DNA from 2 places in the Cryobacterium sp. 10S3 genome. Region 2 is predicted to be linked to the other one. Evidence: riboswitches for the same ligand, from Rfam matches in the RefSeq annotation. Region 2 holds a riboswitch; the other holds the start of a gene.
The links. Region 2 has a riboswitch for cyclic di-GMP ahead of RHM57_RS10320 (GGDEF domain-containing protein). Riboswitches for the same ligand answer to the same signal wherever they lie in the genome.

Region 1 (14,504 bases), 1.0 Mb from region 2:
CTGGGGTTCGCCCCGGGAGGCGCTCGAGGCCGGCGTCGAAACCCTCTACCAGGACTCGGGGCTCGCCCCGCACCTGACGGTGTCGCAGAACGTGTTCCTCGGCCGGGAGAAGACCGTCAAGGGAATCTTCGGCACGATGGGCTTCCTGGCCCGCAAGGAGATGGAGCACGACGCCCACGAGGACCTCGAGCGCGTCGGGATCGCCGTTCCGGCATCCGACCGCCCGGTGTCCCAGCTTTCCGGCGGTCAGCGCCAGGCCGTGGCGATCGGCCGCGCCGTGGCGTGGGCGCGCCGTGTGATCATCCTCGACGAGCCGACCAACCACCTCGGTGCACGGCAGGCCGGCGAGGTGCTGCATGTCATCAAGGCCGCGAAGGCGAAGGGGCTCGGCGTGATCTTCATCTCGCACACCCTGCCTCATGTGCTCGAGGTCACCGACCGGGTCGTCGTGCTGCGGCTCGGCAAGATCGTCATGGATGCCCCCACCTCGGAATTCGACGGGGATCGCCTGATCGGTGTGCTCACCGGAACCATCCAGACGGTCAGGGTCGAGGGCGACTGACCCGCCGGTCGGACGCTCCGGGAAGCAAACGAAGCAGCCCCCTGGCGGCGCACTGCAGACACTCGCAGTGCTCCGCCCGGGGGCCGTCTTCGTGTCCTGAGACCGTGCGCGCTGGTCTCAGACGCTCGTGCGGAGCAAACCCCCGACATCCGTTTCCGCCCCGCCCGCTGCGGCGCGATTGGCCTCCAGCCAGGCGGTCAGGTCTGCGGCGGACAGGGGACGCGAATAGAGGTAGCCCTGCACCCCACCCGTGCCGAGGGCCTCGAGGAGACGTTGCTGGTCAAGCCGCTCAACGCCCTCTGCGACCGTCGCGACGCCGAGCTGGGCGCACAGCCGAACGATCGCCTCGATGACGGAGCGGTCGAAGGGATTGGACACCGCGCCGGCGACGAAACTCATGTCGATCTTCACGATGTCGACGGGGAGCGCGCGCAATGACGTCAGGGAGGCATAGCCCGTGCCGAAGTCGTCGATTGCGATCCCGACGCCGAGCGCTCCGATCGCGCGGAGGCGACCGATCGCGGCGGGGGAGTCCAGTACGACGGTCTCGGTGAGTTCGATGATGAGATCCTTCGCGAGGGTCCCGGTGTCGGCCAGGCAGCCGATGATCGAGTCGACGAACCCCTCGCGGTCGAGCTCGTGGGCCGAAACGTTCACGTGCACGGCCATCGGCGCTCCAGGATTGGCCGTCCGCCATGCCGCGGCGTCGAGGCAGGCGCGTCGCATCACGAAAGCGCCGATACCGATGATCGCTCCGGTCCGCTCGGCGATGTCGATGAAGTCACCGGGGAAGAGCAGGCCGCGTTCCGGGTGTTGCCAGCGGACGAGGGCCTCGACGGCGGTGCACTGCAGCCCGGGGAGATCGAGGATGGGCTGGTAGTGCACGACGAGCTCGTCGGCGGCCGCCGCGGCCGCGAGCTGCCATTCGAAGGTGACCCTGGGATTGTCCACGCGGAGGAGGCCAGGCTCGAAGACCTGGACGCGGTTCTTGCCATTGGCCTTCGCCGCGTACATCGCCACGTCCGCCTGGTGCACCAGATCCTCGATGTCGATCCCTGCTGCTGCTGTGGCGATGCCGATGCTGACGCCGACCTGCGCGGTGTTCCGCTCGAGGGTCACCGGTTCGGCGATCGACCTGCCCAGGGCTGTGGCGATGCAGAGGGCATCGGAATCACTCTTGCCGGCCAGGATGATGGCGAACTCGTCGCCACCGAGCCTGGCGCAGATGGCATTGCTCCCGGTGTTTGACCGCATCCGCTCGGCGACCTCGATGAGGAGTTCGTTTCCGGCCCGGTGTCCGAGAAGGTCGTTGACGTCCTTGAAATCGTCGAGATCGAGGAAGAAGATGTGGACGCCGCTGGCATCGTCTACCGTGCCCAGGATCGCGGTGAGCTTGGCCATGAACGACGCACGGTTGTTGAGACCGGTAAGCGGGTCCGAACTGACCTGGACCGTGAGCTCCCCCTGGACCGTACTGTTGCGGAGGGCGAGCGAGACCTGGTTGGAGAGCGCCCGGACCGAAACGAGGGCCTCCGCCGGGATCGTGCCGGGGGCTCCCACAAGAATCCACGTATTCGCCTGGGCATTCGAGGCGAGGCAGGCCCACGCCAGGGGGGTGCCGACGGCTGCATCGAGTGGGAGGGAGTCGACGTCGGTCGCGCTGGCGTCTTTTCCATTGGAGGCAGACGTGATGACGGTGCCGGGCAGTTGCGCAGGCAGCGAGTCGAACTGGCCGGTCGCGCCGTCGACGCGCAGGACAGGGCCGTCGCGCATGACCCGCAGGACGCGCAGTCCGGGGGTGGCGAGGCAGAGTTCCTGCGTCGCAGCCCAGCCGATGACCAAGATATCCGCCTCGTCGATGACTCCGAGGAGCAGGGTTCCAGTCGCCGAAAGCTCACGGTCGCGTCGCATCGACTGTTCGCGGGAGACCAGCACCATGCTCAGTTGCCGCACGATCACGACGGTGAGGAACAGGGTCGGAATAGTGCCGAGCACCACCACCGGTGGCGTCATCGCTGCGGACCCGTTGACCGGAACCCACAGCACGACCGTGATGACGAGTGCAAGCGAATACAGCGAGCAGCGGATGAATGACCTCGCCGTGGAACCGTAGAGTCCGCGCAACCAGATGGCCCCGAACATGACCCCGAGGACGATCATCGGGTCGGGCAGTGTCAGTGCGAGCGCCACGAACGCGACGAAGTCGATCAGGTCGAGTGCGAGCGGAATCCTTCTGAGGATGAACGCGGAACACCACGAGGCGATCAGGGCGACCGCGGCCGTGAGCGCGACCAGGAGAACTCCGTTGGTGTCCGAGGCGACGATGATCGGAACGGTGAGCAGAACTGAGGCCACCGCGAACCACGTGAAGAGCCACCGGGTGCCCTCCGTCATGCAATCCGGGCGGCGGAACGGATTCCACAGCGCGGTGAAGAAGTGATGTTGTTGTATCGCGGTCATGCGAGGCCGGGTCCTGTCAGTGTGTAGGCCGGCGAACCCGAAGGTCCCGTGCCTTTGCGACCCCGCCTTTCGACGGGTGTGCCTGTATGAGACCGCAATATTTGAAGCGTTTTCACACAGGGCCAGCCTAGCCTCCGCGTTCGGGGGGCCTGGCCGGAAGGAGCACCCATCCGTGTCGGGTAAACTCGAATGTCGGATTTGAGGGGTGTTTCGGTGGTCGACCTGGAGCTTGAACGGGAACAGAACTACGTGGCAACGCTGTACGCGCGTCTGGACGCGCTGCAACGGGAGGCCGAGGACCAGCTGACGGCGGTGCGGTTGCTCGACGTCGGCGGAAATCATCAGACCCGCTCCGAGCGGGACACCTTTGCGCGCCTCTACGAGGACCGGATCGTGCAGTTGCGGGAGATCGACGACCGGCTGGCGTTCGGCCGGCTCGAACTGGCCGCGGACGACGCGAGCGGCGACTCCGTGTTCCGCTACATCGGCAGGGTCGGGCTGCGCGACGAAGACTTGCAGCCGATGCTGCTCGACTGGCGGGTGCCGCAGGCGAGCGCGTTCTACCAGGCGACGGCCGCGACCCCGCTGGGAGCCAGGGCCAGGCGCCACCTGCAGTCCAGGGGGCGGACCATCATCCGGATCGAGGACGAGATCCTCGACGCCGAACGCCTCGGCGGAGAACCCTCAGAACATCAGGGGGAGGGAGCGTTGCTCTCCGCGCTGACCGCCCAGCGCACCGGGCACATGCCCGACATCGTCGCGACCATCCAGGCGGAACAGGACCGGATCATCCGCTCTGACCTCGCCGGAGTGCTCGTCGTCCAGGGCGGGCCGGGCACGGGGAAGACCGCCGTCGCGCTGCACCGTGCGGCGTACCTGCTCTACACGCATCGCGATCGCCTGAAGCACAACGGGGTGCTCATCGTGGGGCCGTCCCGCTCGTTCCTGCAGTACATCGAGGCGGTGCTGCCGTCGCTCGGCGAGACCGGGGTGGTTCTCTCAAGCGTTGGACAGCTGTACCCGGGCGTCGAGGCGACCCGCGAGGACGTCCCCGCCGTCGCGGCGCTCAAGGGCCAGGCTTTCATGGCCGCGCTCATCGCCCATGCGGTGCGCTCCCGGCAGCGGATCCCGGTGGGGACCCGTCAGCTCGAGGTCAACGGCGACAAGATCACCCTGGCCCCGCAGCTCGTGGCGAACGCGATCGCCAAGGCGCGCGAGGGCGGCAAGCCGCACAACCTCGCGAGGGTCACCTTCGTGAAGACCGCGATCGGCGCGCTCGCGCGCGACTGGCTGCGCCAGCTGCAGCAGGGCGGCGCCTCGATGGACGAGTCCGACCTGCCGATGCTGCGCGAAGACCTGCGGCTCGCCCAGGACGTGCGCGTCGCGCTCAACACCGCGTGGCTGCCGCTCACCCCCGAGAAGCTCGTGCAGGATCTCTACGCACGCCCGCAATGGCTCGCCGAGCTCACCCCGGGCTGGAGTGCGGAGCAGAGGGCGCTCCTGCACCGGGCCAGGGACGCCGAGTTCACGATCGCCGATATCCCGCTGCTCGATGAGGCGGCCGAGCACCTCGGCGAGTACAACGTCGTCGACGCCGCCCAGAAGCGCGAGCAGAAGGAACAGCGCAAACGCGACATCGAGAATGCCGAACTCGCAATCGCGAACATGGACGTGAAGGGTCTCGTCAACGCGCGCGCCCTGGCAGACAACTTCGCCGAGCTCGGCGACCGGGCCACGACCGCCGAGCGTGCGGCCGTCGACCGCACCTGGACATACGGCCACGTCGTCGTCGACGAGGCGCAGGAACTCTCGCCGATGCAGTGGCGGCTGCTGCTGCGCCGGGGGCCGCGCCGGTCGTTCACGGTCGTCGGCGATATCGCGCAGGCCGCATCCGCCTCGGCATCGGGCAGCTGGAAGGAGGCCCTCGCGCCCATCCTCGACGCCTCCCTCGAGGCCGGGCGCTGGCGCCTCGAGGAACTGACCGTGAACTATCGCACACCCCGCCAGATCGCGACCGCGGCCGAGGAGATGGCGATCGCGCACGGGCTGCCGGTGACGCCCTCGCGGGCGGTTCGCGCGAGTGAGTGGCCGATAACCGTCGAAGCGGATGTCGCGGCAGCGGTTCACCGCGAGCGCGCGCTGCGTGCGGGCGGCACCCTCGCCGTGATCGCTGCCGATGCGGCGCTTGAAGCCGTCGGGGCGGAGCTCTCGGCGGAGTTCGGGGACAAGGTCGGTCTCGGCGCCCTCGGGCTCGGCAGGGAGATCGCACTCGTCGGGCCTCGCGACGCGAAGGGCCTCGAGTTCGACGCCGTGATCGTCGTGGATCCCGCAGGCATCGTGGCCGCCTCGGAGCGCGGGGCCGGATCGCTGTACGTCGCCATGACCCGCGCGACGCAACGCCTCTACCTCGTCGCCGACCTGAACTCCGCGCTGCCCGCCGGCCTCACCCGCTGACCCCCAACGCGCTGACGGCGCTGAGGTGTCGCAGATCGACGTTCCCGGGCCTCGGGAACGTCGATCTGCGACACTTCAGATGGAGAACGGGGTCAGGGGCTGGGAGCCTCGAAGTAGAGGTGGGCGTGCGCCCGGCATCCGTCGTTGAAGGGCGCCGCGCAGTGCGGGCAGCGTGTCGCGGCACGGTAGTCGGTGATGCTCAGGGTGCGGAGGCAGGCTCCGCAGAGGATCGCCTGCTCCGCCCAGAGCTCGACCGGCCACTGCCGCGCGGCATGATCGGCCGCGGCGGCGTGGCAGAGGTGGCAGGGGTAGAACCGGCGGCAGCAGTAGAACCGGATCGCGACGACATCCGCCGCCGTGTTGTAGTGAACGCACCGCGTCTCGTCGTCGACGGTCTCGCCGAACACCTCGAGGTCGGTCGTGCCCAGCTGTTTTCGGCCCGGTGGCTGCACCAGCGGCCGCCTACTTCTTGGCGGCTGCGGTGACCTGGTCCTGGACGAAGGTGGAGAACACCGTCGCGTCGGTCAGGGAGCCGGTGTAGGCGACGCCGTTGACGAGCACGGTCGGGGTTCCGGCGACCTTGGTGAGGGTCGTCGAGTTGGGCAGCGGGCCGGCGAGGGCGCGCTTGGTCGCATTGCCGACCCAGGACTTGAAGGCACCGTCAGTGATGCACTTCGTGATGCCGGCGTCCGTGGCTCCCGCGGTCGTGACCAGGCTCACAAGTTCCTGATCCGTCAGGCCGGCGGTGCTCTCAGCGGGTTGCTGGGCGAACAGGGCGGCGTTGACGGCCGGGAATGCGGCGGGCTGGTAGTTGGCCACGCACACGGCGGCGTTCGCTGCCCGGGTCGAGTACTTCGTCCCGGCCGAGTTGGCGTCGAGGATGGAGATCGGGTGGTACTCGAGCGTCGCGTTGCCCGCGCTGACCCAGGAGTTGATCGCGGTGCCGTTGGTGGTCTCGAACTGGCCGCAATAGGGGCACAGGTAATCGGCGTAGACGACGATGTTCGCAGTGCTCGTGAGCTTGGTCTGGTCGGTCGCGACCGGCGTGGCGTCCGCGGCGAGGGCGGCCGTCGGGACGGCGGTGATGGTCGTTCCGTCGCCGGTGAGCAGGACCCCATCGCTGGCCATGTTCAGCGGGCCGGCGGCCGCGGGGCCGTTGCTGTTCACGATGACGAGGGCGACGACGACGGCGATCGCAACCAGTCCGGCACCGATGCCGCCTCGCAGGAACAGCTTGTTTCGCTTGTCCTTCTTCTGCTGGGCTTCACGCATCAAGCGGGCGCTCTCCCGTGCCGCATCGCGGCGGTCCTTCTTCGGGGGCGTGCCTTTGCCGGGGAGGTTGCTGTTCATAGACCCTGTACACCGTTTCGTCGCGAGTGACTTATCGAATCTAGGTTAGGCCGTCCACCTCCACGCCCCGTGCCATCGGGCTGGGAGCCAGCTGTGAGGAGGGTTAGAACCAGGTGCTGAGGTGCGGCGGCTGCCCTGAGCGGAATGCGGCGTCGACCTGCGTCGCGGCATCCTCCGTGTGCTCGGTGACCCTGCCGGCGCGGCTCAGCACGACGGCGCTCGGGCCGCCCAGGTACAGGGCGGAGAGGGCGGCGACCGAGAGGCTGAGGTGGGCCGCTCCCGCCGGGGTGGCCTCGCCCGCGGCGAGCGGATGCGCCGAGCCGGCACCGTCTGGAGAGACAGTGAGCAGGAACTCGCCCCCTGCGATGCCGAGGTCGTCGGAGACATCGAGGAGGAAGACGCCGGGTGCGGCGTATCGGCGGTGCTCGAGTGCGGCAGGCACGTCGAGGAGGCGCAGCCAGAGGTGGTCGCGTTCGGCGGAGGCGCGCACGGCCCGCGGGTTCTCGAGCTGCCAGACGAGGGGCTCCGCGGTACTCCGGAGCGGGGCGGAGACCTCTCCGATGAGGTCGAGGTCGAGCAGGAAGCGCCAGAGTGCTGTGTATGCCGCGTCGGTCGCCGCGACCAGGTCGACGACGTCGAGCCGACCAGGGTAGGCGTCGCCCTCGAGCGTGACGCTGTAGACCGCGAATCCCTTCGGTCGGCCGGTCGGGTCGTCGAAGCGCACCGTCTGCCGCGTCGGGGTGGCGGCGGTCGTCGGGGTCGGGGCTGCCGCCTCGGACGGCTCGGCCAACGCGGGGGTCGTGAGTCCGAGGATCTGGTCCCAGAGGCTGTCGCGACGGTCGACGTCACCGGCGCCGCGCCTTCTGGCGGCTTCGAAGATCGCCGGGGCGTCGTGGCGCAGTGATTCGGGGGAGACGAAGTGCAGCCGCCCCATGTCCGTCGGGGCTGCCGGGGCCGGCCGGGCGTCGCCGGTGGTGATGGTGATGCTTGCCTGGTGCGCGGCCGGCCCGAACCCGTATCGCGCGTAGATAGTGGCCTCCGACACGGTGAGCATGGCGAGTGGCAGGCCGAGCCCGTGCGCGGTGCGGAGCTCGGCGGTGAGCAGGGCGCGGGCGAGGCCTCTGCGGCGGTGCGTCGGCGAGACGGTGACCGAGCTGATCGCCCAGGCGGGCAGCGTGCCGCCGCCGGGGACGCTCAGGCCCATCGGCCAGGACCGCACCGTCGCGACCGGGGTGAGCGGATCGGCAGCGGTCGCGTCGAGGACGGCCGTCACGCGATCCCCTGCGGTGTTCGCCAGGCGGCGGACAAGTTCGTTGTCGTCGGGCGCGCCCTCGTGGAAGCCGCGCGCTGTCGCGCGGTGCCAGTGTCGCCGGGCCTCGGTGTCTGCGGCGTCGATCAGGCGCAGTTCGAGGCCGCCGATCGCGAGCACGGCCGCCGATTCCTCGTCGATGGGCGTGCGTGCGAAGTCGGGTGCCGTGTAGTCGTTCACGGCCCTACTGTACTGGCCGGGGACCGGCCGGAGTCAGCTCGCGACGGTCGCGGCTGGCGTCCCGGGCCCGGGGACCGGAGGGACGAGCGCTCGTGCGACGGCCGCGCGGCCGATGGCGGCGAGGGACTCCGGCCCCGCCTCGGAGCCGATCTCGCCGCGTGGCACGGTCGCGAAGCCGAGGGAACGCTCGCCGAGTACGATCACCCGGCCGCCGCCGGCCTCGAAGGAGCGCAGCTCGTCCGTGAGCGGAGTGCCGTCCGTGTCATCGGGGGACGGCGGTCCGGCGAGGATCAGGATCCGGGGGCGCTGCCCGCGCAGGGATCGGACGAGTGCGAGTTCACGGTCGGGATCGCCGGCCGTGACGGTCACCGTGACGGTGAGTCCGGCATCCGCTGCCGCGTCGATCACGCCGGATGCCAGGAATGCGTCGCGCGGGTCCGCGATGTCGGTGACGACAAGGGCGACCGTCCGGGTGCTTCCCGTGGCAACGGCCTGCGCCGAGAGGTTGGGAGTGTAGCCGAGCTGGGCGGCGGCCGTGAAGACCCGGTCGCGGTAGTCCCCGTTGACGGTGCGGGTGCTGCCGTTCAGGGCGCGCGACGCGGTGGCGAGGGACACGCCAGCCGCGGTGGCCACGTCGAGCAGGGTGGGTAGCCTGGATGACGGACTCATCGGTCCATCCCCTTCCTGGGGACTGGCGGGCCGGTTCGCGGTTCGGGTCGCGGTTCGGCAGGTGCTTGTCATTGTGGCACGCCGGGCGCGGGGAAGGCGTGTGCGGGCCTGAGACTCTCCTGCGGAACCGGGAATTCCCCCCCGGTTGCGGGGCGACCGGGGGGAATTCTGCCTGCCGGCAGTGGCTGCCGGGCGTTCGGAACCTAGTTCAGCGCGAGTGCCGACCACGAGACCGGCGGCAGGATGACGGTGAGGACCCCTTCGGTGAGCAGCACGCCGTCGAGGGGCTTCAGGCCGACCCGATTCTGGTCGGCGAGTGTGTTCCTGGCGTAGACATCCGCATCGTGCAGGGTGACCGCTTCGGTGAGGAGCGTCGCGTCGAGGCCGGAGACGTCGATCGACACCTCGATCGACTCCGTCTGGCTGCGGTTCACGAGGAAGACGGCGGATGCGCCCGTCTCGGCATCGAAGGTCGCGACGGCGTCGACGAGGGGCGCTGCACCGTAGAGGGCCGTGTCATAGGTCCCGGCATCGATCCGGGGCTTCAGCACGACGCCGCGGGCGAGCCTCGAGGTCACCGAGAACGGGAAGAACGTGGTCTGGCGCCAGCTCGCCCCGCCCGGCTCGGTCATGATCGGCGCGATGACGTTGACGAGCTGCGCGAGAGAAGCGGATCCGACCCTGTCGTGGTTCTGCAGGAGCGTGATCAGCAGGTTGCCGAGCACGACGGCGTCGGCGACGGAGTAGACGTCCTCGAGCTGCCGCGGCGCGTGGCGCCACTCCTCGTTGACCTCCTCCGAGGCCTGGTGCTCGTCGAGGTACCAGATGTTCCACTCGTCGAAGGAGAGCTGGATGGTCTTCTCGCTGCGGAGCTTGTACTTGACGTGGTCCGCCGTGGCCTTCACCGTCTCGATGAAATAGGTCATCTCGAGGGAGGACGCGAGGTACGAAGCGAGGTCTCCCTTGCGCTCCTGGTAATAGGCGTGGCAGGAGACGTAGTCGACGTACTCGTAGCTGTGCTCGAGCACGACCCGCTCCCACTCCCCGAAGGTCGGCATCGCAGAACCGGAGGAGCCGCAGACGACGAGCTCGAGGCTCTTGTCCGCGGTCTTCATGGCGGATGCGGTGCGAGCCGCGATCTTCCCGTAGTCGTCGGCAGACATATGGCCGATCTGCCAGGGTCCGTCCATCTCGTTGCCGAGGCACCACATCCGGATGTCGTACGGCTCGACCGCGCCGTTCCGGATTCGCTGCTCGCTGAGCGCGGTCCCGTCGGGCTGGTTGGCGTATTCGAGAAGGTCGAGGGCGGCGTCGATGCCGCGGGTGCCGAGGTTGACGGCCATCATCAGCTCGGAGTCCGTCAGGGCGCACCAGCGGGCGAACTCCTCGAGGCCGACCTGGTTGCTCTCGAGCGAGTGCCAGGCGAGGTCTCGGCGCACCGGTCGGTCCGCGCGCGGTCCGACGCCGTCCTCCCACTTGTACCCGGAGACGAAGTTGCCGCCGGGGTAGCGGATGGTCGTCGAGCCGAGCTCCTTGACGAGGTCGACGACGTCGAGCCGGAACCCGTCGGCGTTGGCGGTCGGGTGGCCGGGTTCATAGATGCCGTCATACACGCACCGGCCGAGATGTTCGACGAAGGAACCGAAGATCCGGCGGTTGATGGGTGCCACGACGGCTGAGCGGTCGATGACGATTGTTGCCTGTGTCACGCGAGGAAAGTCCTTTGGAATCGAGATGAGTGGAAGAGGTGCGGATGCTTACTTGACGCTGCCGAGGGAGAGCCCGCCCTGCCAGTACTTCTGCAGCGTGAGGAAGGCGATGATGAGCGGGATCACGGAGACCAGTGCTCCGACGATGACGATGGTCCAGAGCGACTGCCCGCCGGTGTTGACGCCGGCCTGGGTCTGCAGGGCGCCGAGCCCGACGGTGACGGGGAACAGGTTCGGGTTGGAGAACATCACGAGCGGCAGGAAGTAGTTGTTCCAGGTGCCGACGACGCTGAGCAGCAGCACGGTGACGAGGGCCGGGCGGAGCAGGGGGAGTGCGACGCGGAAGAAGATCCGCAACTCGCCGGCCCCGTCCATCCTTGCGGCGTCGATCATCTCGTCCGGGATCGCATCCTGGGTGTAGACCCGCATCAGGTAAACGCCGAAGGGATTGAGCATGGACGGCAGGATCACCGCCCACATCGTGTTCGTCAGGTGGGTCGCGCTGAACATCACGAACATCGGGATGACGAGGGCCGTCGCGGGGACCATGACCGAACCGAGCACCAGGGCGAAGAACGGGGTGCGCCCGGCGAAGCGGTACTGCGCGAAGCCGTAGCCGGCGAGCACCGAGATGACGGTCGCGCCGATGCCGCCGGTGAGGGCGTAGAGGAACGAGTTGCCGAGCCAGTGCCAGTACAGTCCGTTCGAGTACGTGAACAACAGCTGGATGTTGTCGATCAGGTTGAACTTCCCGAACCAGAGCGGGCTCGTGTCGCCGCTGAAGAGCGTCGCCTGGTCCTTGGTGCTCGCGACGATGAGCCACCAGAACGGAAGCGCGAAATAGAGGATGAGGCCGACGAGGACGAGGTGCGGCAGGACGCGACGCCCGCCGGCCCGGCTGGCCTCGCGGGAGGCATGGGACCGCCGCTTCTCCGGTCGCGGTGAGGTGGTCGAAACGAGCACGGTCATGAGTTCAGTCCGCTCTTTTTACGCGTGAAGTGCAGGAATATATAGGAGCCCACGAAGACGACGAGCCCGAGGGCGAATGAGATCGCCGAGGCGTAGTTGAATTGCGAATAGGAGAACGCGAGCGTGTATGCGTAGATGTTCGGCGTGTACGAGGCGGTGATCGATCCCGACGCCATGCTCCGCAGGATCTGGGGCTCCGTGAAGAACTGCAGGGTTCCGATCAGGGCGAAGACCAGGATCAGGACGAGCGAGGACGAGATCATCGGGATCTTGATCCGGAGCGCGGTCTGCCAGGCGTTGGCGCCGTCGATCTTGGCCGCCTCATAGATCGAGGTGTCGATGCCCTGGAGCGCCGCGTAGATGATGATCATGTAGTAGCCGGCCCACTGCCAGGTCACGACATTCACGAGGCTGCCGAAGATGTTGTCCGGCGACAACAACTGCGGTGCGTTGAGGCCGAACCAGCCGGCGACCTCCGCGGCGGGGCCGAAGCTCGGGCTGTAGAGGAAGCCCCACATCAGGGCGCCGATCACGGCGGGAACCGCGTAGGGAACGAAGATCATCAGCCGGGAGAACTTGGAGAACCGGCTCGTGATCGAGTCGAGCAGCAGGGCAGCGCCGAGCGAGACGAGCATCTGGATCGGGATCAGGATGATCGAAAACCGCACGACGAGCCAGACGCCCTCGAGGAAGAGAGGATCGGTGAAGGCCTTGGCGTAGTTGTCGAGGCCGACCCAGTGCGTGCCCGTTGCCACGGTCTTGTTCTGCAGGCTGAGGATGAAGGCGTAGACGAGGGGCGTGAGGAGGAAGAGCACCAGGAAGACGGCGAAGGGGGCCACGAAGAGCCACCCCCAGCGTGCACGCCGGGCGCTGACGCCCGATCCGAGCCGGCCGGGTTTTTTCAGGAAAGCACGGTCCGGGGTGACGGAGCGTCTCTCGATGGTTGAGGACAACATTGTTCCTTTCCAGGGGCCGGGTGGTCGGCCGGTGCGTGAGCCCGGCCGACCACCGTGGGTCCGGGTTATTTGACCGTGTACCCCTGTGAGGTCGCGTACTCCGTGACGGCCTTCTGGTACGTCGCGAGGGCATCCGCCGGCGTGGCGGCACCGCTCGAGACCGAGTTGACGGCCTCGGTGAGCTTGTCGTACGCGAGGTTCTGGAACGGGCTGACCTGGAAGCCGCTGTAGTCGTTCGCGGCGGCGAGGAAGACGTCCTTGTTGATCTGCTGGCCGCCGAAGAAGTCGTAGGCGCGATCGGTGAAGTACGAGGAGGTCAGGATCGGCTTCCAGAGCGGGAAGAGTGCGGCCTTTTCAATGCCGAGCTTCCAGGCCTCTTCGGTTCCGAAGATGTCCTTCGCGACGGTCGCGGCGGCATCCTTGTCCTTGGCCTGGCTCGTCACCGAGAAGGCCGATCCGCCGATGTTGACCTGCTTGGGCGTTTCGCCTGCCCACTGCGGGATCGGGGCAGCCTGCCAGACGGCACCGCTCTCGGCGCCGGTGAACCCGGCGAGGTAGCCGGGCAGCCAGGCCGCCGCGATCGTCGAAGCGTATGTGCCGTCGACGAGGTGCGTGTTGTAGTCGGTCGTCGACGCGTCCTCTGTGCCGACGAGGCCCTTGGAGACCAGGTCCTGCCAGTAGGTGAGGACCTTGAGGCTCGCGGCGTCGTTCAGGTCGACCGTGACGTTCGTTCCGTCGACGGTATAGGGAATCGAGCCCGCCTGCGCGAAGAGCGCCTGCTGGTATGCCCGGCCATTGCCGGCGAAGTCGGTGATCATCGAGGTCGATCCGGCATCCTTGAGGGCCTGCGCGGCGGCCGCGTATTCTTCCCAGGTCGTCGGAACCGCGATGCCGTACTTGTCGAAGATGTCCTTGCGATAGAGCATGCCGACCGGTCCGCCGTCGACGGGGATGGCGTAGACGCCTGCCCCGCTGGACTCGTCGGCCCAGGCGCCCTCGGAGTAGTTCTGCTTGATGTCGGCCGTGTAACTCGTCAGGTCGGCGAGGGCGTCCCGCGGGATGTAGCTCTGCACGACCTCGGTCTCGAGCATGATGACATCGGGAGCACCCGAGCCGGCCTCGATGGCCGTCGAGAACTTGGTGTACTCGTCATTGCCCGCACCGACGTTGGTCCAGCAGACCTGCACCTTGTCATGCGTGTTGTTGAACAGGTCGACGACCGATTCGAATTCGGGATACCACGCCCAGACGTTGACCACGGTTGCGGCCGAGTTGACGATCTTGTTTTGACAGCTTGCTTCGGCCGCCCCGGTTGAGCAGCCGCTGAGCGTTGCGGCGAGCATGATGGCGACGCCCCCCGTTGCCAGAATCTTTTTCACTTGTGTTGGTCCATTCCCGGTGTGCAGACACCCTTGTCTCGGTATTGGCGACGGGATCCGCTGAGCCGATCGCATCGTTTACATCGTTGTAAGTAAACGATGTAACTAGATTCTGTCGAGGCGGACATCGATTTGTCAAGCGGTCTGACCCAGATCGTCACAGGCTGCCGTGATCAGGCCGGATCCCGCCCACCGCCTGCCATACAACGTTGTACTATGCGAGGAGACGAACGCTGCTGCGAACGTCGCCCGAATCGGAAGGGGCTCCATGGCGGCAACACTGCACGATGTGGCACAAATCGCCGGAGTCTCGATCAAGACCGTCTCCAACGTGATCAACGATCACCCCCACATCCGCCCCGCCACCAAACAGCGGGTGCTCGAGGCCATCGCCGAGCTCGACTACCACCCCAATCTCTCGGCACGCAGCCTGCGTTCCGGACGGACGGGCATGATCGGCCTCGCCCTCCCCGAGTTGTCCCTGAGCTACTTCGCCGAGCTCGCGGA
Region 2 (14,504 bases):
TGCTCCCGGGTGTGTCCGCAAGGTGGGCGAGATGCACGCCCGGTTTCACGCTGCTGGCAACATCCCACGTGGCAACAGCTGCAATAGTCCCCCCACTGACCAGGAGAACGCTCACGGAGAACACGAGCGCGACCCTCACGGTTTGCCATGGGCCACGCCGCTGCAACCGTCCGTGCCGAATAGGGGCACCCAAGGAATGCGCTCGCGTCCGAAGCGGTTGCGGCGGCTTTTCCGTCACGTTGACCCCGGCTTTCTCCTGCGGTCCGAAAGCGGCTACCCCGTCAAAAACAACACGCTTGCTCCGCACCTTATACAACGCGAGTAGGCAACTGCTGGGAACCCACCGAGCGGTTCGTGGCTCTGTCAGCAGCCGGAGCATGGGGAATCGAGAGTGTAGCTGGGACCAGGCTGCGTTCTGGCGCGGTGCGGGAGTGTCCTTCGGGCCTTTCCCGGGTTGGCGAGTCGCCCTATCGGGTAGCGCTGTTCTGACGATCCGGTAGCGCGATTCCGGGGACAAGGTAGCGCTCGACGCGGGTGTGCTGCTCTGCTGTGAAACGACAACACATGGGGTGTTGTCGTTTCACGTTTGGAGTGCTGGTTCATGGCGGATTATCGAAAGATCCTGGTGTTGTTGCTGGAGGGGCGCAGTTATCGGGACGTGGTGGAGATCGCGGGGTGCTCGCACCGCGCCGTGGCCCGGGTGAGCCAGGAAATCCAGGCGCGGGGCGTCACCGCGGCGGATTCAGTCAGCGACGCCGATCTGGCCGGGTGGTTCCCGGACGGGCGCCGGAAAGTGTCCGAGGAATATGACCAGCCCGACCTGTCTCGGGTGCTGGCGTCGATGAAAGCGAACCGGCATTTCACCCTGTTGTTGGCCTGGCGCCGCTACGTCGACACGAAGGACCTCGGGAAGAAGTATGGCTATTCGCAGTTCTGCGCCCTGTTCACCGACTACGTCCGCAGCCACGACTTGGTCGCGGTGCTGAACCACGAGCCGGGCCGGGCGATGCTGGTGGACTGGGCCGGCGACACCATCGAGCTGGTCGACGCGGTCACCGGTGAGACTACGAAGGCGGTGCTGTTCGTCGCGGTGCTGCCGTTCTCCGGGCTGATGTTCTGCTGCGCGTTCATCGATATGAAGTCGCCGGCCTGGCTCGACGCCCACGTTCAGGCATTCGCATTCTTCGGCGGGGTGCCGCAGATCATCGTGCCGGACAACCCGACGACGGCGACAAACCGGTCCCACCCCGGCGATGCGGAGCGGGTCGTGAACGCCCGCTATCAACAGCTCGCCGACCACTACCAGTGCGCGATCGTCCCCGCCCGAGTGAAGAAGCCCCGGGACAAGGCGTCGGCCGAGAACGCGGTGAACGTCGTCAACAAACGCGTCATCGGGTATCTCGAGGACGATGTCTTCACGACTCTGGCCGAGTTGAACGACGCGATCGTTGAGCGGGTGCGGGAGATCAACCACGATATCCGCCGCGCTGACGGCTCGACCCGGTGGGAGAGGTTCGACGCCGAAGAGAGGAAGCTGCTGGGATCGTTGCCGGACGCGGCATTCGAGGACGTCCAGTGGAAGGAGCTCAAGGCAGGCCGCAACTACCACGTCACCGCCGACACCCAACGGTATTCGGTGCCGTTCGCGTTGGCCGGCAAGCTGTTGCGGGTGAGGCTGACCGCCTCGACGGTGACAGTGTTCGACGGGAACGACATCCTCTGCCAACACCCGCGGTTGACGGGCCGGAAAGGCCAGTACTCGACCCTGCCGGAGCATGTTCCGCCGCAGCACCGCAATATCGACGGGCTGTGGTCCAGGCGGTGGTTCACCGATCGGGCCCGCAGTTTCGGCCCGGCGACGGTCACGGTGATCGAGCAGATCCTCGACAGCCAGGCAATCGAGGCGCAAGGGTATCTGGCCTGCCAGAACATTCTCGACGGGCTCGGCAAGAACAACCGGCAACGGCTGGACGCCGCCTGCCAGGAGCTGCTGAACCGTCACGGGCACCCCACCTACACGACGCTGAAACACCTCATGGCCACGATCGACAGCGACGCGAAGAAACCCAAGCCGTTGATCCCGGCGGCCTCGACCCGCAAGCGCGGCAGCACCGTCGTCTTCCGGGACACCGGACCCGACGTCTATGTTCGCGACGCCTCCCACTACGAGATCGGCGAAGGGACCGGGCGATGACCTTCACGAGCATCGACTACGACAAGTTCCGCGCCCTGCGGGTCACCCATGTTGCGACCCGGCTGGAGGAACTCATCCAGGACGAGGCCAACGACACCCTCACCCCGGAGCAGCTGTTCCTCACCGCCGTCGACGACGCGTTGGAATCCCGGCGGGTGAACAAGGTCGAGCGCCTGATCCGCCAGGCACAGCTTCCGATTCCCGGAGCCACGATTGCGGAAGTCGACTACCGCGACGGGCGCGGCATCACCCCCGTTCGGATGCGCCGCTATGCCACCCATCAGTGGCGGGCGGATTCGACGAACCTGCTCATCATCTCGCCCAGCGGAGGCGGGAAAACCTACCTCGCCTGCGCGCTCGGGATCAGCGCCAGCCAGAGCGAGCACACGGTCGCCTACTTCCGGATGGACGACCTCGCCCGACGGCTCGTCATCGCCCGCGGCAATGGCATCGCGCACCAGAAGCTGCTGAACGAGCTGTCCAACATCGACCTACTCATCATCGATGACTTCCTCACCGTCGGCATCGACAGCGACGCCGCCAGCGACTTGTTCGCGGTGCTCGCGAACCGAGAACACCGGTTGCCGACGATGATCGCCTCACAAACCGGACCCGCGCACTGGGTCGCCGAACTCCCCGACCGGGTCGCGGCGGACTCGATCGTGAACCGCCTCGCGAACCACGCCCGGATCATCAACCTGGGCCAGATTGACATGCGCAGGCACCGCAACGAACAAACCCGCAGCCACGACACCTACTGGGAGTGAAACCGCAGCGGCCCGGGCAGACAGTCCGGGCCGCTACCACTTAGGCAGAAGAGCGCTACCGGGTTATCAGAACAGCGCTACCCGATGAGGCGACGCGCCACCCGGGTCGAGGGCCTTATATGGGGACGTGCTTCATTGTTGCCTCCTCGACTGCCTGCTGTCCTATCGGAAGCACCGTCATGTCCACTGACCGTCCCGCTGACCGTCCGGAGCGCCCCAACACTTCGCGGGCAACGCATGCATTGACTAACCTCTGTCCACGCCCGACCTCGCGAACTGCTGTGAGGAGGCACACCGAACTTCTACACTCGACAAGACCTATTACGCTGAGGGAAACCCGATGTCAACAATGTGGACGGCCGTGACTCTCCGGACGGACGATGTTTTGGGCCAAACTTTTGTTGTCGTGGTCAAACGTGACCAGCACGGCCACGTTCCAACGGTCCTCGTCAACCCAATCGACACCGCCGGCCGCAGGCTGCCGGGTGTTTGGCTGAGCGAGGCTTCTCACCACACTGTCTACCGGCGCCTGCCAGAGAATCCCTCGCTCTAGGAGTGCGGTTCAGTTCTCGTTCAGTTCTCGTTCAGTGCTTCCCCTCCGCGATCCCCCCTTATGGTCGACGCCGCCACCACGCCTGCCGTGACCGGGTCTCCTTCATGGCTGCATTTGGCATCGCGGCGCCCAACCGAACCTACGGGGAATCTGCTGTGCGGATGACCGCCGCGGGTGTCAGTGCGTGAAGCCGGGTTGCTGCCCTTCGACCGGCATCGGCCCCTCGAGCCTGTCGAGGTAGGCCGTCTCCTGCTCGATGACCGTGAGCAGGCGTGCGGCCAGGTCCATGCTAAGCCCGTTGCGCACAACGATGCGTTGCACCGTCATCTCGGACAGGTCGTCGGGCATCCGGTAGGCGGGAACGAGCCAACCATGGGAACGCAGCCGGTCCGAGAGGTGGAACAGGTTCCAATTCCGGGTGTGGCCGGGGGTGAGCCGCCACGCGAACACCGGGATATCGGAACCGTCATTCCACAGGGTGAAGGCGCCGATCTTCTCGATGCCGCGCGCAAGGAATCGTGCCACGTCCTGGGACACCTGCTGCACGGCACGGTATCCCTCGAACCCGAGCCGGAGGAAGAGGTAATACTGCAGGAGCACCTGCGCGCCGGGACGGGAGAAATTGAGGGCGAACGTGGGCATGCTCCCGCCGAGGTAGCTGACATGGAAGACCAGGTCCTCCGGCAGCAGGTCCTTCGAACGCCAGACGATCCAGCCCAGGCCGGGGTATACGAGACCGTACTTGTGCGCGGACGTGTTGATCGAATGCACCCGTTCCAACCGGAAGTCCCAGGCCAGTTCCGGCTGCAGGAAGGGCGCGATCATGCCCCCGGATGCCGCGTCGACATGGATCGGAATGTCCAGTCCGGTGCGTTCCTGGACCTCGTCGAGGGCTGCGGCGATCGCCGCGACCGGCTCGTAGACCCCGGTGTAAGTCACGCCCATGATCGCGACGACGCCGATCGTGTTCTCATCGACATAGCTTTCGAGGTTGTGCCCGTCGAGGCTCGGATGCTCCTCGCTGATGGGCACGAAGCGCGCCTCGACGTCCCAGTAGTTGCAGAACTTCTCCCAGCACACCTGCACCGCGGAACTCATCACGAGGTTCGGCTGCCCGGTCGGCTTCCCGGCCGCCCGCCTGGCCTGCTGCCAGCGTCGTTTCAGGGCCAGTCCGCCGAGCATGCACGCCTCCGAGGATCCGATCGTCGACGTGCCGATCGTGTCCATCGGCTCCGGCGCATGCCAGAGGCCCGCGATCATCCGCCAGCAATACTCCTCGATCGCCGCGGTCTGGGGGTATTCGTCCTTGTCGACGACGTTCTTGTCAAAGGCCTCCGTGTAGAGCCGGCCGGCGTGATCATCCATCCAGGTGCCCACGAAGGTCGCGAGGTTCAGCCGGGCATTGCCATCGAGCATGATCTCGTCGTGGATGATCTGGTACGCGGTGTCCGGCTCCATCGGGTCCGCGCCGAGGACATAGCGTGGGACAACGCTGTCCTCCCCCGGGCGGGCGAAGAGCGGGTTGATCTCTAAGAACTCCGGCTTGAACTCTGAGTTGGCCTGCATGGGGTCCATGCTGCCGTATCGGGCCGGGAATCGACCACGAACCGCCGTTGCCCGCAGCCCGGTCGGGGTGGCGTATGCAGTCGATCTGCTCTGCCGCAACGACGGGATGGTGTTGGAGATCATGTCGAAAAATGTACGTGTTGCTCAAAGATCTTTCGTCGAGCTCGCGGGACGAAACACCGCAGACGAATGCGCGATGACCACCTACCGTGCTCTAACCCGACACCGCGTCTCGACCCGCATCGCCGCCCTGCTCGTGGTGTTACCGCCTTCGATGACGACCAGGGCTTCACGCACCCCAGCCGCCGGGCCTTCCATCTATTTCCGGAGGTTCACAGAGAGGGGCGGTCCGTGGGAACTTTGGAGTGGGCGCCGGCCAGGTCGACTTGGTGCTCACCGATGGTTGCCGACACGTCGCACGATACCCGTTGCGGCACATAACGCTCTCCACGCACCCTAGGATTCAGGAGTTAGTTGACGCGGCGCCTTCAAGACCGCTTCGCACGCTAACCGTTAACCGGATCGACAGCGGTCCCAGCTGCCGTGAGCCTGTCTTGGATGTAGAAAGATTCGTGAAGTTGGAAAAATTGAGCGCACGCGGTCCGGCTTTGGTTGTGGGTCCCATGATTGCGGCGATGGGTGTCGTCTTCGGCGATATTGGCACCAGCCCGCTTTACGCGGCGACGACGACGTTTGACGCCGGCAGTTTCGATGTCAGCGGACCGTCGGCCGAATATGTGTATGGGTCGACGGCGACCATCCTCTATGCGCTCACTTTGGTTGTCACGATCCTCTACGTGCGTTTCCTGATCCGGGCTGACAACCGAGGCGAAGGTGGGCTTCTCGCACTATTCGGGCTTCTCCGCCGGAGCGGTCTGAAAGCTCGAACCCTCACGACCTTCACTATTGTTGCCATGCTGGGTGCCGCAATGTTTCTAGGCGATAGCGTGATCACCCCCGCGATCTCGGTCCTGTCCGCAGTAGAAGGTCTAGAAGTGATCCAGCCGACCCTGTCCGCCCTTGTGGTGCCGATCGCAGTCGTGATCTTGCTGGGTGTTTTTGCGATACAAAGATTTGGCACCCGAACAATCGGACGGCTCTTCGGCCCGATAATGTTGCTCTGGTTTCTTGTCCTCGCAGTGACGGGTGGCGCATCGATCCTGGAGGACCCCGCGGTCCTTCAAGCGCTCTCACCGCACTGGGTTGTACTTTTCTTCATCGACCAGCCCGGGACAGCATTCTTCGCCCTCGGAGCGATCGTTCTGGCCGTTACGGGAGCCGAAGCCCTCTACGCCGACCTAGGCCATTTCGGCCGACAAGCGATCACGCGCGCATGGATGTGGGTCGTCTTTCCCGCCCTAGTCCTCAACTATCTTGGGCAGGCGTCCTTGGCTCTGCGCCACCCGCAGGAGGCGACCTCATCTTTCTTCGGCCTCGTTCCCGCGTGGGGTCAACTCCCCATGGTCATCCTCGCCACGGCCGCCACGATCATCGCTTCCCAGTCTGTGATCTCAGGGACATACTCCGTCATCCATCAAGCGTGGCGTCTGGGGCTCTTCCCTCCACTTCGAGTAGTTCACACATCGGAAAAGAACGAGGGCCAGATCTACGTTCCAGCCATCAACGTCCTACTTGCACTTGCTGTGCTCGCCGTGACAATTGGCTTCCGAGGATCCGCCGCGTTAGCCTCCGCATACGGCATCGCTGTCACCACTACCATCTCCATCACCACTATCGTCTACCTGGCCTGGAGTTGGGCACACTCCAGACGCCTCACGCCAAGAATTCTCGCCGCAGGCGCAATCCTCCTGGTGACTGTCGCGTTCCTCGTTGCGAACCTACCCAAAGCGACCTCGGGAGGGTGGCTCCCACTCGCAATCGGCGCAATCATATTCACAGTGATGGGCTCATGGTGGATAGGACAGCAACGCATCCGCGCCGCACGACGCATCGGCGAGCTCCCCCTCAGCGACCTGGAGTCATTCCTCACACGCGCCAAAGGGGACCTGTTCCGGGTTCCCGGAGACGCAGTGTTCATTACCCGGAATCCAAATATTGTGCCCGTTGCCCTGCGCACAATGGTCACTCAAAATCATGCCCTCCAGAAACGCTCCATCCTCTTGAGCTGGTCAACGATCGACGTCCCCTCCACCGTCGGGATGAAACAACGAATCAACGTCGAAACGTTCCCCTCCGGAATCGTTCGCGTCGTCGCGAAAGTCGGATTCCTTGAGCAACCCCGGATGACAGAACTCCTGACCGAAGCTCACACCGTCGACAAGACAGCGCTAGTAAATTTCGCTTCCTCACGCGCAACATTCTTCATCTCCACCCCAGTACCCCGCTACAACCGGCGGAGCAAAATGTTTCGCTGGGCCCAAGTCCTCTTCCTAGCCCTCGACAGGCTCGCACCCGACCCCGTCGACGTCATCGAGCTTCCCCGAGACAGAACCATCGTCCTCGCCCGCGAAGCACTCCTCTAAACCTCGGACCAACTCAAAGAAACGGTTGACGATCCCACAACCCCAGGCCGCTAACACTTGCTGAAGTTCACGGCCACATCGTTGGGTCAGAGGACAGGCAAAGAGCGATCGCCAAGGAAGACCGTCAACGGTGACCCTTTGGCCGAAGAAGAACGAAAAGGGTTGAGGGAGGCTCGCACGCATCTGGGCTCGGAAGGCCGCCAGGCAACGGCTGTCTAGTTCTGAGTTTTCGAGACGGAGCTCGCGCGCGAATCAAGCCCCGGGACGGGGGCCCTGACCGGTATGGAGCAGAACACGAAACCGGGACCCGAGCGCCTTTCTGGCAACACTGGGGATGCTTCGTTCCTTCTCCAGACGTTTTGTCTCGAGCGAGTACGTGGTGCGCTGAAGCAGATGGTTAGTGGGCGAGTCCGGAAACGAGGTTGATCGTTGTCGCTAGGACAACGACTCCCAAGACGTAAGAAAGCAACGAATGGCGCAGCGCGGTGATGCGGATATCGTGATTTTGCAGATTGGTGTCCGAAACTTGGAACGTGGCCCCGATCGTCACGGCCAGGTAAGCGAAGTCGGAGTACCGGGGCGGCTCGCGTTGATTGAAGTCAATGCCCCCGGTTTCGTTGCTGTAGTACAGGTGCGCGTATCGCAAGGTGAACACGGTGGTGACCATCAGCCAAGAAGCCGCGATCGTTGACAACGCCAAGGCGACGAGTCCGGCTTTGGCCAGTCCTTCCACGGTGCCAGCCTCAATGAGGATAAGCGCAATGGCCCAGAAACTGGCGATACTTGCGCACAGAATGAGTACCTCGGCGGCGAACCGGGATGGATCTTCTCGAGTGGCATATCGTGCGGTCTCAGAATGATCCAGTCGACCTACCGCTATCCACGTCCACGACAGGAAGACGACCGCCGCCCCAACCCAACCGATAGCCGGCGCGAATGCCCATTTCACAATCAGACCAGAGGCGACGCCAACGAGCACGCCAACGATGAAAGCCACGCTCGCCCTCGTGCCAGCATGAAAAATTGTTGATCGAAAGTCCTGCACCTGCTCCATCCCCAGATCCTCGCACAAAGCGCACGATTTAGAACCAACCGCCGGTATGTTGTGGATGTCCCCTACTGGAATTCTGTCGCTAGCCTCGCCAATGCGTAGGTCACGGGTTCGCCCACGCCTCCCCAAAGACCAGGATGAAGAACTCTCGTAGAGCATTGGACATGCTGCCGCTCATATCCGCTGAAGCGGGGCGCGCAGAAATCATGAGGGAGCCAACGGTGGGATACTTCACACCTCCAACATGAAATGGGAGCACCGACATAATGAGCGCAGACTTCGACTACACCCAACACCCGAGAGCCGCCGAACGTGCCGCCCAAGGGCCGCCGACCGTGCGCTCAGTTCTCTCGAAGTTGCGCGCTGATTCCGGCCGGGTGAACGGCATCAATCAAAAAATCGGCTTGGGCATCACGAAGAGCGTCGGAACAATGTGGGCGGCCTACGCATTCGCCGCCATCAGCCTTGTCAGCCTGCCGGCCGCCATTCAAAGCCACGACTCCATCGTTATCATCGCCTGGGTCGCCCAGACGTTCCTCCAATTGGTGCTCCTCCCGATCATCATTGTGGGCCAGAACATCCAGGCTGCAGCCTCCGACGCACGAGCCGCCGCCACCTATGAAGATGCGGGCGCGATCCTCGAAGAAGCGAAACAAATACAATTGCACCTCGCCTCACAGGACGCCGCCATAGGTGCCCTCCTCGACAAGGTCAAGTCCCTGGAAAACCAGACCCCCTGATCGGTGGCTCACCTAAGGATTGGATGATTGGCAAACACCCTTCCAAGCCGACGGACGGCAACGCGGTCCCATCGACGCCGGCCACTCGCGGTTGTGGCTTCCTCACGCTCTGACAACGTCGGCCTGCAGTACGAGACCGTCGACCTCACCCACGACCAAGCCGCCGCCGACCTGGTCACACAACTCGGCTACCGATCCGCACCCGTCGTCATCGTTGGCACCGAACACTGGGCGGGGTTCAGGCCAGACAAGATCAACGCCATCGCCGCAGCACAAGCCGCCACGCTCACGCCGATACTGAAGGAAGAGAAAGAGTGAGGAAGCCGCTGCCCATCTCACCTCTCATGACTCCAGCCGAAGTATGCGCAGCACTGCGCATCGACACCCTCGACAAGCTGCGCACCACCGACAGGCTCAAAACCTTCGCCATCGACGAACACCTCCTCCGCGATGACCGCCAGTCCGTCCTGACTTTCAGCCTCGCCGACGGGGCACCTTCGCCGAGACACACACCCGGGACTCGACAATAAGTTCGACTCGGCGCACGCACCGGCACCCGCGTTTCCGGTGGCGAAGAAATCGGTGAGCGGGATCCCACGTGTTCCGATCCATACCTGAGGACGAACTGGACCGGCATGCAAGCAATCGCGCGGGCCGGGGAGAGCCAGCGCCCCGCTGTCCAACAAGCTGTTGACCAATTGCCCGGGCACACGCCACTATCCCTCGACACCGGGGCCGCTGATGCCACCATCGTGGCTCTTTGAAGGGATCGTACGGGCCTATGGGCGCTCCCGGACTCGATAAGCTCACGGCGCACCATAAGAGAGGACGATATTGGCCGCCTGGACTGTTGAATATGAGGGCGATACCCTTGACCGCTTCGTGGACTCGCTCCCTCCGTACGAGCAGGCGGTCCTCATCGCGGCAATCGAGCACGTACTCGAGGTCTATGGAATCGACATTTGCGCAGGCGAGTGGGGGAAATCACTCGGCGATGGACTGTACGAGTTTCGCGTGCGCAAATCGTTGCAGGCGATTTTTACTGAAGCCGGCCTAGCGCCGCCGATGGATATGTCTGGCATCGACCGCCAGGTACTTCTCCGAGTGTTCTGCACATTTCACGGCTGCAAGATTGTTCTTCTCTACAGCGGATACAACAAGAAGAGTGGATTCAACCGGTGGAAGCAACACCTCGATCATGGAGGTGGATTATGGGACGTCCGAAGGGTTGGATGGCCACGCAACTCGGGCGAGAACCGATGCGGTCGCCAGGCCGGCCGCCGGGGTGGCACCGGGAGCACCGCCAGGATTTCTGGGGGCCTCGTTGGCCAGGGCATCTCGAGCGAGGAAGCGGGCGAGCGGGCCTGCGTGTCGGCGCCGGTCGGGACTCGCTTCTTCCGGCACGCTGGCGGGATGCTAGACCTCAGCAAGGCACCGCTGTCAGGATAGGTTTTTGACCTTCGTCGAGCGTGAGGAGAGCCTCAGAGACACAAAAATGATCAACGCGCTCCACGGAGTGGGCGCGTGCGAATAGCTGTGACTGCGAGGGCCCATTCGGTTGTTAGCCGGGTCGCACCGGTGTGTATGAGCCCCACGTGATAGCCCTGTACTTGACCTTTGCCGTTGGCTTTGGCTGCATACATCGCGATATCGGCTTGATGTACAAGCTCATCGATATCAATCCCGGGTGTGAGCGTCGCGATCCCGACGCTGGCACCGACCTGCGCAAAGCGTTCGCCAACGCGCACGGGTGGTGTCAGCGAGTCAATCATGCGTTGAGCGACGTCCCTAGCAGCGCTGGCCGTGGTACCGCGCAACAAGATGGCGAATTCATCGCCGCCCAGTCGCGCGCAGACATCGCCGGGGCGAGTGCACCCGCGCAGCCGCGCTGCGACCTCGAGAAGTACCGCATCTCCGGCACGATGACCCAGGACATCGTTAACATCCTTAAAGTCGTCTAAGTCGAGGAACAAAACGTGCAGACCGTCCAGATGCGCCTGGTCCGCGAGGCTTGAGGCCAGCTTCGCGGTGAAGGAAGCCCGGTTGTCCAGCCCAGTCAACGAATCATATTGGGCTTGTAACGTGAGTTGTTGATGCACGTCACTATTGCGGAGGGCCAGAGCCACCTGGTTGACCAAATCACGCACAGACAACAACGCATCTGAGGGGATCTTCTTCGGCGCACCTACCAGCATCCAGGCGTTTTCGTGCAATCCCCGCAAACTAACGCACGACCAGGCGAGGTCGACGCCGACGGCGTCATCCAGCGGTCCCGGCTGAAGGACCCGCGCATCCCCTGGATCCGTTGTGGACGAGACGACGGTCCCAGGAAACGCTCCCGGAACACTAAGGAAGCTGCCGGCAACTCCTTGAACCCTCAACTCGGCGCCATCGCGCACCAGTTTGAGCAGGCGCAAACCTGGAGTGGCATCACAAATCTCAGCACAAGCCGCCCAAGCGAGAGCCCTGATCAAGGTCTCGTCAGTGAGGCCCAACAATTGCGAGCCGGTGGCGGCCAACACGGTATCGCGCCGAGTGGCCTGCTCTCGCGCCAGCAGGCCACCGCCCATTTGGCGGGCGATGAAAACGGCGATGAATATCAGCGGGAACGACTCGTATAAGCCCGTCGTTGTCGGTGGCACCGAGTGGGTCGGAATCAACGACCACAACGGCACTGTCGCAGAGAGCGCTGCCATCCCGAGGACACATCGCAGCAGAGAACGCCAGATCGATCCGTAGAAGGCTCGAAACCAGATCGCGGTGAGCACGTAGGCGATCACCGTCGTCGTGGACGGACTGGCGAGCCCGAGAACAACAATCGCAACCGTGTCCAATACGTCCAGCCACAGTGGTACCTGCCGACTCAGGAGGACGTGAACGCACGATGACAGCAACGTTACCGTTGACCCCAAAAGCATCAGCACTATCACGCCGCCGGTCGCTTCGAAAAACGCAGCAGGCACGGACACGATCAGAGACGCCATCGCCAGGGCGGCAAAGTACCACCGTGTGCTTTGGACAGTCCCGTCAGACGGCCTCAAGAGGCCACGGACGTTCACCCGGTCTACTGATTTTCGCAAAACGCCCATTGAGCGTCGGTCCTGTCTGTTGATAGGCCGGCTAACCCAAGGGGTCCCGTGCCTTTGCGACACCGGCTTGCACCGGATGTGCCCGTGCGACTGACGCAGAAACGCCGTCTCGTCAATGATCAAGTGATCCTGACCTGACCGTAGCATTCTGTCGGCTGGAACGGCCCCCGGTTTGGTTGACTCCTGATCTCTGAAGATTCGTTTTCGCTTGGAGCGAAGTTCACCATACCCAAGCCTCACCCACCCCAAGTTCCGCGCGGCACCCATCGACGACAGCTACAACGCCTACAACCAACTCAACAGCACCGCCCCCGACACCGCCGCCACCACGTGGACATATGACGCGGCCGGGAGGCAGAAGAAGAGCAGACTGCCCCGGCCCTTTCATCGACCGGCAACAGAACGTTGTGTTCCAGGGATTCACCGGGTCGGGGAAATCATATCTAGGCTGCGCGTTGGCGAAAGCCGCGTGCCGGCACCGGGTGCGAGCACACTACATTCGAATGCCGGAGCTCGAAGAGGCCTGGCAGCTGGCCCGCGATAAACCCTCCGGCACGACGAAGTTCTTGAACAAGTACGCCGCATTCACGCTCCTGGTGATCGATGAATGGCTCCTCGACGAGCCCGACGAGAGCACCAGGAGCATGCTGTTGGAACTCCTCGAGCGCCGCTACGATCAGGCATCAACAGTGTTCTGCACTTAATACGCCCAAAAGGACTGGCACCAGCGCCTTGGCTCCGGGGTTCACGCGGACGCGATCATGGACCGCATCGTGCACAACACCATCTGGGTCGAGACCGGCGGCCACAACATGCGAGAACACACCGCCGGTCACGCCACGGCCTGAGGCTCGCGCGGTCGGGGGCGCCAGTGGCCCCCGGCTGCGCGACTGGGTGGCACCCAGCGGCAATATCGATGGCCCCCGAAGGCAATATTCGCTGGCCCCCAGACCCGCAAATACTCAAGAACACGCCGCGGACCCGCAGACCACGCACCACGGCCGCCGCATCCACGCCCAAGACTGAGAGGTAGCCTTCGGCTCTGAACTGATCAAAGAAGCCTCGTCGACCGCTGGTCGACGAGGCTTCTTTGCGACAACTCCGTTGCCTTTTACGATCTGAGCGTACGCACCATTCCCCTCTGCGCAAGGGCTTTCGCGGCATATCCTCGCTGCGCTACGGTATTCCACGGCCCCTTGCACATTCACCCCTGGCGCTGTCTCAAGGTCTTCGCCAAAAGACAATGGGAGATAAGAGAAAGAGGACCCACCGATGCCAGAACCACTCACGGTATACACACTGCCGAACTGCATCCACTGCACCCTGACCAAACGAGCACTCAACAACGTCGGCCTGGACTACGAGACCATCGACCTCACCCACGACCAGGTCGCCGCCGCCGTGGTCACACAACTCGGCTACCGAAACGCACCCGTCGTGACCGTTGGCACCAAACACTGGACAGGGTTCAGACCCGACAAAATCTCCGCCATCGCCACAGCCCACACTGCGGCACTCACGCCGATGCCGACGGAGGAGAACGCGTGATCAAGCCCGCACCTATCTCACCCCTGATGACACCGGCCGAAATATGCGCAGCACTAAACATCGACAGCGACGCGCTCAACAAGCTACGCACCACAACCGACAAGCTCAAAATCTTCGCCATCGACGCCCACCTAATCCGATTCGACCGCGAATCCGTTTCAGCTTTCAGCATCGACGAACCTCATCGTTGAGACACGATGAGGAGGCCCCTTCGCCGCGATACACACGCCGGGACGCCCCTTTGAACCGGCTCAGCGCAGAGTCCCGGTAACCACATCTCCGACGATCAGGACTCCCCTGATAACTTCAACCGAGATGAAGCGCTCCGGTTGCCTTTGGCAAGCTCACGTGCATCGATTCAATGCCGGGCGTGCCGCCTATCAGGCGCGCCAGAGCTCAAGCGTCGGCCAGGCATCCGGGACGCCCATCGATTCGATCGTCACACAGCCAGATTCGGGAAAAGAGTTTAGGAGCTCCACGGCCCTGGCGGGCCAGCCACTGTCCGGTTCGATC

Region 1: linked by a shared signal. The riboswitch ahead of RHM57_RS15020 (putative bifunctional diguanylate cyclase/phosphodiesterase) and the one ahead of RHM57_RS10320 (GGDEF domain-containing protein) in region 2 are both predicted to bind cyclic di-GMP.

Annotation. Positions count from the first base shown of each region.
Region 1 is NZ_CP133773.1:3,220,910-3,235,413, reverse strand. Features, by position in the region: gene RHM57_RS15025 (ATP-binding cassette domain-containing protein) at 1-562, shown strand, start outside; gene RHM57_RS15020 (putative bifunctional diguanylate cyclase/phosphodiesterase) at 680-3,022, opposite strand; cyclic di-GMP riboswitch class I at 3,042-3,115, opposite strand; gene RHM57_RS15015 (HelD family protein) at 3,212-5,476, shown strand; gene RHM57_RS15010 (CHY zinc finger protein) at 5,569-5,928, opposite strand; gene RHM57_RS15005 (DsbA family protein) at 5,939-6,826, opposite strand; gene RHM57_RS15000 (GNAT family N-acetyltransferase) at 6,930-8,315, opposite strand; gene RHM57_RS14995 (LacI family DNA-binding transcriptional regulator) at 8,349-8,984, opposite strand; gene RHM57_RS14990 (alpha-N-arabinofuranosidase) at 9,188-10,693, opposite strand; gene RHM57_RS14985 (carbohydrate ABC transporter permease) at 10,742-11,662, opposite strand; gene RHM57_RS14980 (carbohydrate ABC transporter permease) at 11,659-12,618, opposite strand; gene RHM57_RS14975 (ABC transporter substrate-binding protein) at 12,684-13,997, opposite strand; gene RHM57_RS14970 (LacI family DNA-binding transcriptional regulator) at 14,266-14,504, shown strand, end outside.
Region 2 is NZ_CP133773.1:2,209,400-2,223,903, forward strand. Features, by position in the region: gene RHM57_RS10270 (LCP family protein) at 1-379, opposite strand, end outside; gene istA (IS21 family transposase) at 602-2,194, shown strand; gene RHM57_RS10280 (ATP-binding protein) at 2,191-2,961, shown strand; gene RHM57_RS10285 (glutamate decarboxylase) at 3,692-5,089, opposite strand; gene RHM57_RS10290 (KUP/HAK/KT family potassium transporter) at 5,704-7,563, shown strand; gene RHM57_RS10295 (DUF1345 domain-containing protein) at 7,961-8,617, opposite strand; gene RHM57_RS10300 (hypothetical protein) at 8,881-9,354, shown strand; gene RHM57_RS10305 (glutaredoxin family protein) at 9,448-9,672, shown strand; gene RHM57_RS10310 (hypothetical protein) at 9,699-9,884, shown strand; gene RHM57_RS10315 (hypothetical protein) at 10,189-10,803, shown strand; gene RHM57_RS10320 (GGDEF domain-containing protein) at 10,854-12,338, opposite strand; cyclic di-GMP riboswitch class I at 12,462-12,536, opposite strand; partial or broken gene RHM57_RS10325 (ATP-binding protein) at 12,782-13,291, shown strand; gene RHM57_RS10330 (glutaredoxin family protein) at 13,716-13,991, shown strand; gene RHM57_RS10335 (hypothetical protein) at 13,988-14,182, shown strand; gene RHM57_RS10340 (Abi family protein) at 14,372-14,504, opposite strand, start outside.